One region of the Modicisalibacter sp. MOD 31.J genome, then DNA from elsewhere that is predicted to be linked to it. Evidence: riboswitches for the same ligand, from Rfam matches in the RefSeq annotation. Region 1 holds a riboswitch; the other holds the start of a gene.
The links. A riboswitch is a leader RNA that binds a small molecule or an ion and turns the genes downstream of it on or off. The one in region 1 is predicted to bind thiamine pyrophosphate.
Positions count from the first base shown of each region.

Region 2: another riboswitch for thiamine pyrophosphate. It lies ahead of KGR00_RS21240 (sodium:solute symporter); the one in region 1 lies ahead of thiC (phosphomethylpyrimidine synthase ThiC).

Region 1 covers NZ_JAGXFF010000001.1:645,792-650,204, forward strand. The annotation lists gene KGR00_RS02895 (heavy metal translocating P-type ATPase) at 1-106, shown strand, start outside; gene thiC (phosphomethylpyrimidine synthase ThiC) at 379-2,277, opposite strand; TPP riboswitch at 2,345-2,465, opposite strand; gene KGR00_RS02905 (DMT family transporter) at 2,620-3,537, shown strand; gene KGR00_RS02910 (3-oxoacyl-[acyl-carrier-protein] synthase III C-terminal domain-containing protein) at 3,982-4,413, shown strand, end outside.
Region 2 covers NZ_JAGXFF010000006.1:306,658-311,070, reverse strand. The annotation lists gene ilvD (dihydroxy-acid dehydratase) at 1-851, opposite strand, end outside; gene KGR00_RS21240 (sodium:solute symporter) at 953-2,344, opposite strand; TPP riboswitch at 2,334-2,448, opposite strand; gene KGR00_RS21235 (hypothetical protein) at 2,607-3,299, shown strand; gene KGR00_RS21230 (AraC family transcriptional regulator) at 3,405-4,187, shown strand.

The sequences.
Region 1 (4,413 bases):
GGTCACGCTCAATGCGTTGCGGCTGCTGCGGGCCCGTTCCGGCGCAGAAGCATCGCAGCTATCCCAGCGGGAAGCACCGGCGAGTGGCTCGCCGGTGGGGGCGTGAAGAGCCCTGCCGGGTGTATGGACGTTTGCGCCAATGGCTTGGCCCGCGGAGCGAATCGTCGACAGGCCTGCGAGCGGGGCCGGCCCTCCGGGGCGCCATGAGTCCTTCCCTGGAGGCTACCGACGCTGTCTGACCGCCATGGATGGCGGGAATGCCGAAATGAAAGGGATCTCTTTTCGGTCTTGGCGTCGGACCCCTCTTCGGGCCTGTTTCCGATTCCCTTTAGCCGCTGTCCTAGGCGTCGCCATGAGACAGCCATGTCACGCGCCTTCTTACACCTCCCTGTACAGCTCGGCGCCCTGGTCGCGGAACTTCTCGGCCTGTTCGGCCATGCCGCGTTCGATCGCCTCGCGATCGCCCTCGAGGCCCTTGTCCCTGGCGTAGTCGCGGACCTCCTGGCTGATCTTCATCGAGCAGAACTTGGGCCCGCACATCGAGCAGAAGTGGGCCACCTTGGCGGAGTCCTTGGGCAGGGTCTCGTCGTGGTAGGCGCGGGCGGTGTCCGGGTCCAGCCCCAGGTTGAACTGATCCTCCCAGCGGAACTCGAAGCGCGCCTTGGACAGCGCGTTGTCGCGACGCTGGGCCGCCGGGTGGCCCTTGGCCAGATCGGCGGCGTGGGCGGCGATCTTGTAGGTGATGATGCCGGTCTTGACGTCGTCCTTGTTGGGCAGGCCCAGATGCTCCTTGGGCGTGACGTAGCAGAGCATGGCGCAGCCGTACCAGCCGATCATCGCCGCGCCGATGCCCGAGGTGATGTGATCGTAGCCCGGGGCGATGTCGGTGGTCAGCGGCCCCAGGGTGTAGAAGGGCGCCTCGTCGCAGGCTTCGAGCTGCTTGTCCATGTTCTCCTTGATCAGGTGCATGGGCACGTGGCCGGGGCCCTCGATCATCACCTGGACGTCATGGCGCCAGGCGATGCGGGTCAGCTCGCCCAGGGTCTCGAGTTCGGCGAACTGGGCGGCGTCGTTGGCGTCGGCCACCGAGCCGGGGCGCAGGCCATCACCCAGCGAGAAGGCCACGTCGTAGCGCTGGCAGATCTCGCAGATTTCCTCGAAATGGGTATAGAGAAAGCTCTCCTGGTGGTGGTAGAGACACCACTTGGCCATGATCGAGCCGCCGCGGGAGACGATGCCGGTGGTGCGCCTGGCCGTGAGCGGCACGTAGCGCAGCAGCACGCCGGCGTGGATGGTGAAGTAGTCCACGCCCTGTTCGGCCTGCTCGATCAGGGTGTCGCGGAAGATCTCCCAGGTCAGGTTCTCGGCCACGCCGCCGACCTTTTCCAGGGCCTGGTAAATCGGCACGGTGCCGATCGGCACCGGCGAGTTGCGCACGATCCACTCGCGGGTCTCGTGGATGTTCTGCCCGGTGGAGAGATCCATGATGGTGTCGGCGCCCCAGCGGATGCCCCAGGTCATCTTGTCGACCTCGTCCTCGATGGAGGAGGTCACTGCCGAGTTGCCCAGGTTGCCGTTGATCTTCACCAGGAAGTTGCGGCCGATGATCATCGGCTCGGATTCCGGGTGATTGATGTTGCAGGGGATGATCGCCCGACCGGCGGCCACCTCGTCGCGCACGAACTCGGGGGTGATCTCTTCCGGCAGGCGGGCGCCGAAATTCTCCCCCGGGTGCTGGTGGCCGAGAATCCGCTCGACCTCCTCGCTGCCCAGCGCCTGACGACGCTGGTTCTCGCGAATGGCGATGAACTCCATCTCGGGCGTGACGATGCCCTGGCGGGCGTAGTGCAACTGGGTGACGTTGCGGCCTCCCTTCGCCCGCCTTGGCGCGCGGGTCAGCTCGAAACGCAGCGGGGCGAGCCGCGGGTCGTTGGCGCGGCGGCGGCCGTACTCGGAGGTCGGGCCGTCGAGGAACTCGGTATCGTCGCGGGCCTCGATCCAGGCGCGGCGCAGCTCGGGCAGGCCGCGGCGCAGGTCGATGGCGGCCTCCGGGTCGGTGTAGGGGCCGGAGGTGTCGTAGACCAGCAGCGGTGGATTTTCCTCATCGGCACCGGACGTGCGGGTCGGGGACAGCGTGATCTCGCGAAAGGGGACACGGATATCGGGCCGCGAGCCCTCCACGAAGACCTTGCGTGAACCGGGCAGTGGGGCCACGGCGGCGGCATCGACGCGCGCGGTTTCGGCCAGGGCGTTGTCGGTCAGGGTCGTTCGGGTCATGGTTGTGCTCCACACGGTCTGGGCGGCGCACAGCGTAGGCGGGAAGGGGCCTGGAAGGGACGGGCAGGCGGATCCTTCGCTTGATCCCTACGCCGGTACTAGCCGGATCAGGTTCATCGGGATCCACCGTGATGCCCGTGGGCATAGGGTGATCTCAGCCGGTTCCACCGGCACCCCGTCAAGCGTCGCGCGCGCAAGGCGCGCAGGCAGAGAGCAGTCTGGGCCAGGGTCGGGAAGGGGTCAAGCGGCCGGGGGCAGGCTTCGCCGGCCGAAAGTGGCCGGTCGCGATTTGGCGTTGCGGTACGATGGGCGTCGATCCGATCATCATGCCGGGAGCCCGCCATGCCGCTGGATGCCTCGCTACGCCTGTTGCTGCTTTCCGCCCTGTGGGGCGCGAGCTTTCTGTTCATGCGCATCGCCGCCCCGGCTCTGGGCGCGTTTTCCACCGCCTTTCTGCGGGTGTTTCTCGGTGCGCTGGGGTTGCTGGCGATCCTTGCCCTTTGGTGCGTGCCGTGGCGCTTTCAGGGCCGGGCAAGGGCCGCGCTGCTGATCGGCGTGATCAATTCCGGTATTCCTTTCGCGATGTTCTGTCTCGCCGCCCAGGTGCTGCCGGCCGGCTATTCGGCGATGTTCAACGCCACCACGCCGTTGATGGGCGTGCTGCTCGGCGCGGCCTTCTTCGCCGAGGCGATGACCCGCGAGCGGCTGCTCGGTGTGTCCCTGGGCGTGGTGGGTGTCGGCGTGCTGGTCCAGGCCGGCCCGGTGCCGGTGAGCTGGCAACTGCTGGGCGGCGCGCTGGCCTGCCTGGTGGCAGCCAGCTGTTACGGCCTCTCGGGCTTTCTGGTCAGGCGCTACATCGCCGAGCGCGGCGGGCTGGATTCGCGTCTGCTGGCGCTGGGCTCCCAGCTCGGCGCCAGCCTGGCGCTGGCGCCCCTGATGCTGCTCGAGACCGCGACCCGGCCGTCGCTTGGGGCCTGGGCGCAGCCCGACATCTGGGCGGCAATGCTGGTACTGGGGCTGGCCTGCACGGCGCTGGCCTATCTGCTCTACTTTCGCCTGCTGCAGGACTTGGGGCCGGTCAAACCCCTGACCGTGACCATGCTGGTACCGGCGTTCGGCGTGCTGTGGGGCGCGCTGTTCCTCGACGAGCGGGTGACGCCGGCGCACGGCATCGGCGGCGCGCTGATCGCCCTGGCGCTGTGGCTGATCCTCTTCAAGCGGGCGCCGCGGCGTGACGTCGGGGCAGGGCAGAAACAATGAGACAAAGACGACGGGAGCGAAGCGACGGCGCAGGCCGCGTTGTGCGTGCGGCACGGCCGGTCTCGAGTGCCGGCGCTCGTCGTGTGGCGTGTGTTGTGGAGTCATGCCATGAGACGAGAGAGGGGCCGGCCGTGGGCAGGTCGATAATAATATAAAAACACAAGGTGTTTGACGTGGTTTCGAACTTCGTGAACCGCTGACCGTTTGATTAAGGTTTAACGGTTCATTGCTCTATCGGTTCTTGTGACAAGGGCCCGGTGTAATTATCGCGCTTCAAGAAGCCAAATAATAGCCATGCTTCATGGAATCCGTGAAGTTCTGAACGTTCGTTTAACTTGACGGTACTTTGTAATATGCTTCGATGCTTCAATTGGTGACGAGAATGGATAATTGATCAGTAATTTCTCGATTGTCGGGTGGGGCGCTTATCGACCTCGTTGTGTGATGTCATCGCGCCAGCTTGACGCGCGTTACGGTCTCGACCCCGGTTCGACAGAACGCCAGTTTGGCATTGCCGCGCGGCATGTGGCGGGCGAGGAGGAAACGACGTCGATGATGGCCGCCGAGGCGGCACGGGCGGCGTTGGATGGCGCGGGCTGGGGGGATGATCGACCAGACGTGATCATCGGTGCATGCGGGGTGATGGAACAGCCGATCCCCTCGACGGCGGTACTGGTGCAGAACCGTCTTGGTCTCGGTCACTCGGGTGTTCCCAGTTTCGATGTCAATCAGACCTGTCTGTCATTCATGGCGGCATTCGATATTGCTGCCATGGGAATGGCATGTGGACGTTGGAATCGGGCACTGCTTTTTGCGAGTGATATCGCGTCGGCCGGGCTCGATCCTAATGTCCGCAAGACGAGTTCCATCTTTGGC
Region 2 (4,413 bases), on a different contig from region 1:
GCGATCAGGTGCAGCACCGCGTTGGTCGAACCGCCCAGGGCGATGACCACGGTGATGGCGTTCTCGAACGCCTCGAAGGTCATGATGTCGCGGGGGCGGATGTCACGCTCGAGGAGCTCGAGCACCGCGGCGCCGGCGGCGCGGCTGTCGTCGCGCTTGGTCTGCGACACGGCGTTCTGCGCCGAACTGCCAGGCAGGCTCATGCCCAGCGCCTCGATCGCCGAGGCCATGGTGTTGGCGGTGTACATGCCGCCACAGGAGCCCGGCCCGGGGATCGCCGTTTCCTCGATCTGCTTGAGTTCGATGCGATCGATGTCGCCGCGGGAGTGCGCGCCCATCGCCTCGAACACCGAGACGATGTCGGTATGATTCTCGCCCGGCAGGATGGTGCCGCCGTAGACGAACACCCCGGGCCGGTCGAGGCGTGCCAGGCCGATCATGCAGCCCGGCATGTTCTTGTCGCAGCCGCCGATCGCCACCACGCCGTCGAAGCCCTCGCAGCCCGCCACCGCCTCGATCGAGTCGGCGATGATCTCGCGCGAGACCAGCGAGTACTTCATGCCCTCGGTGCCGTTGGCGATGCCGTCCGAGATGGTGATGGTATTGAAGATCACGCCCTTGCCGCCCGCCGCGTCGGCCCCGGCGCGCGCCTCGTCGGCGAGCCCGCCGATATGGCTGTTGCAGGGTGTCACCTGGCTCCAGGTCGAGGCGACGCCCACCTGCGGCCGGGTGAAGTCCTCGTCGGAAAAGCCCACCGCCCGCAGCATGGCACGACTGGCGGCCTTGCCGGGGCCGTCCACCACCGGCGCGGAATGGCGACGGCGCTTGTCCGGGTTGTGCTGATCGCTCATGGGATCTCCTTCGGGGCTGTTCGTTGTGGTGTCAGCATATAGTGCGTCCAGTCTGAAAGCCCGCCGGGTGCCACGCAAACGCCACGCCCACCTCAAGCGGCTCACTCCACTTGCCAGGCCCGACGCGGGCGAAGCGCGGCGACCAGCAGCGCCACCAGCGCCGACGCCGCCAGGGCCCCGACGAAGGGCGCCAGGGTCGGCGCGCCGCCGGGAAAGCTCGCAGCCAGCAAGGCATCGCCCAGGCTGCCGCGGAGGATCCAGCCCGGCAGGATCGCTCCCGCCAGGCCGGCCAGCGCCCCGGCCACGGCGGCTTGTGTGCTCATCCGCGACCACAAGCCCAGCATCACCGGCACCACCGCCGTGGCACACAGCAGGTCGGCGATCAGAAACAGTCGCAGCACCGAGTAACCCTGCAGCGCCACCAGCACCGCCGGCACCATCAGCGCCACGGTGATCCAGCGCGCGCCCCGCAGCGACAGGCCACTCCGCGTCTCGCGCTCGCTTTCGCCGACCAGCAGCGAGGCGATGCCGTTCTGCAGGGTATCGACGCTCGACGCCACCAGCGTCACCGCCAGCACCAGGGCGAGCAGTGATACCCAACCGGGGGCCAGCAGGGCAAAGAACGGCATCGGCGGCGTGCCCAGGCTCGCCCCGCTCATCGCCGCCAGGATGCCCAGCCCGCCGATCACCGCCACCACTACGACGGTGGTGATGCCGCCCAGCAGCGCACCGCGCCCCAGCGACCCGACGTCACGAGCCGCCCAGACCCGCTGCCAGTAGCCCTGATGGAAGAGATTCGCCGTGGTGACCGCGATCACCAGCGTCACCGCCACGCCCCAGGCCTCGCCGGCCGGCACCGACGGCAACGCGGCGTTCGTAGGCAACGCCGGCATGTCGACCAGCACCGCGCTGCCGACCACCACCAGCAGCACGCTCAACAGCAACGCCTGCCAGCGGTCGGTGGCCAGGCTCGCCCGCAATCCGCCCCAGGCGGTGTAGGCCAGCGTGGTCACCGCCACGGCGACGATCACCACGCCACCCGACAGCGGCGAGAGCAGCGCGGTGATACCGCCGATCGCGCTCAGTTCGGCGGCCAGGAAACACGCCATGTAGAGAACCGAGATCAGCGCCACGTAGCGCCGCACACCATCGCCGAAACGCACGGCGGCGAACTCGCCGATGCTGCGACCCGCCGGCAGGCGGCGCCGAATCGCCGGCCCGCACAGCGCCAGCACCACGAACGGCAGCGCCGAGCCCACGGCATAACCGGCGAGCGCCAGCGGGCCGACGAAGGCACCGACCTCCGGGGGCGCGAACAGGATCCAGGCCCCCATGCCCGAGGCCAGGAACGACAGCCCCAGGGTGGTGGCGGACTGCGAGTTCCGCGCGGTCATGTAGTCATCGAGTCGCAGATCGCCGCGGCCGCCGCGCAGCCCGAGAATCGCGAACAGCACCAGCGCCGCGCCCAGCGCGGCCAGGGTCGCATAAAGCATGTCGCACTTCCTCCGCCGGCATGAACCGGATCAGGTTCCAGGGTCAGCGGTGTGTCGTGACCGCACTCTCAGCCCGCTCTCGCAGGACTCCCCTGGCGACAATGAATGTGGAATTTCGTTAAAGATTCGCGCGCGAATGTCGATAACTCGTGTTATCCGCTCATCTCTCGTCGATGCGCGGCACTCGAGCAGTGTATCGGCGTCGAACCGGCACGCTACCCTATCAAAATGCCAGGCAACGAGCAGTCATCGAGAACGAGCCATGATGAAATACAATGAAGCCAAGGAGCATGTCCCGGGACGCCTGCATCGGATCCTCGACGACCCCTATCAGGCCTTCGTCAATGAGACGCCCGAACGCTGGGAGCATCTGAGCCTGGCCCTGCATGCCCTGCTCGACCGGGCGCTGAACCAGGACACGCTCACCCTGCGCGTGATTCATGGCTGGGAAAACGGCAATTTCGACCCGGCCAGCCTCGCCCACAGCGACCACCTGATTCACGACATCGACGACATCCGCCAGGTATCGGCCGTCTATGAAAGCGCACGGGACGCCATCGAACCCGCGCCCTGCGATGCCGGCTCGCTGCTGCAGGGCCAGCTCGACGACGCCATCCGCCGCGCCGAGGACACCGGCCAGCCCATCGACGAAGAGACCCGGCGCAACCCGGCCCGCTGGCCGACCTTCGAACAGGGCCTCTATCTCTATACCTTCTTCAAGGTCTACAACCGTCTCACCTACGGCGAGGACGACAGCTATCGCTCGATCCTGTGCCAGACCCCCGAGGGTGAATGCGAGATCCACGAGTTCCATCTCGAGGAGGGCGAGTTCGCCATCGTCCTGCCCACCGACGAAGCGGCCACGGCAGCGACGCAGTTGATCCTGCACGAGAGCCAGCTGGAACCGATGAGCCAGTTGCTCGAACGTTGCCGGATCACCGCGTGTCTTCAATAGACCGGTAGTCACGACGCGGCTCAAGCGCGCGCTCGGCCTGACGAGGCTCGCGCGCGACGGCGATTTTCGGCACCATGGTTCGCATCGAGTCGCCGAGGATTCCGCATGAGCCAATTCTGGCGGGATGCCGCCCTGCCCTTCGTCGAAAGCCGCCGCGCCAGCCATAGCCGTGCCTGCTATCGCGCCCACAGCCATCCCACGCTTTCCATCGGCGTCGTCGATCAGGGCCAGAGCCTTTTCCAGTGCGCCGACCAGCACGCCACTCTGACGCCCGGCAGCCTGGTCAGCATTCCGGCCCATGCGGTCCACGCCTGCAATCCCCTGCCCGGCCGCGGCTGGAGCTATCAGATGCTCTATCTCGATCGCGCCTGGGTCGCCCATGTCCTGGGCGACGACAACGCGGATATCGACACGACGGCCTTCGTCGGCGAGTCGCCGACGGCCTACCGGGCGTTCTGCCGGCTCAACGACCTGCTGTTCTCCGGCGCGTCCGTCAGGACCAAGCAAGCGGGGCTGATCGACTTCCTGGTCGCGCGTCACTGGCGCGGCGGGGCCGCCCTGCTTCTGAAACGGCCCGCGGCGACGCGCCTGCAGGCCATCCAGGACCATCTACTGCAATCCCTGGCGCACCCACCCGGGCTCACGGCCCTGGCCCGCAAGCACGCCATGAGCCGCTATCAGTTGATTCGCCTGTTCCGGCACGAGACGGGGCTGACCCCGCATGCCTGGCTGCTGGATCAGCGTATCCAGCGAGCCAGGCAACGCCTGCAACAGGGCGCCGCACTCGCCGATCTTGCCCAGGAACTCGGCTTCGCCGACCAGGGCCACTTCCAGCGCGTCTTCAAGGCGCGGGTGGCCAGCACGCCGGGAGGCTATCGCCTCGGCTAAGGAAACGCTGCATAAATGCCTGCGCGGACTCGGCGTCCCCAACGAATCGCTTCGTTGCGTGGTACTCGAAAACTCGCCTAACTTCACGTTATGTCTCGTTTTCTCCGTTCCATGCGCCTCGCGCTTCATCTCGCTCGTCGATTTATTCAGCATTTCCCTAGTCGCTGCACTTTTCTTCAATACCCCGGCGGCGGCGTCCGTCAGCATGGCGGTTCCTGGATACCGA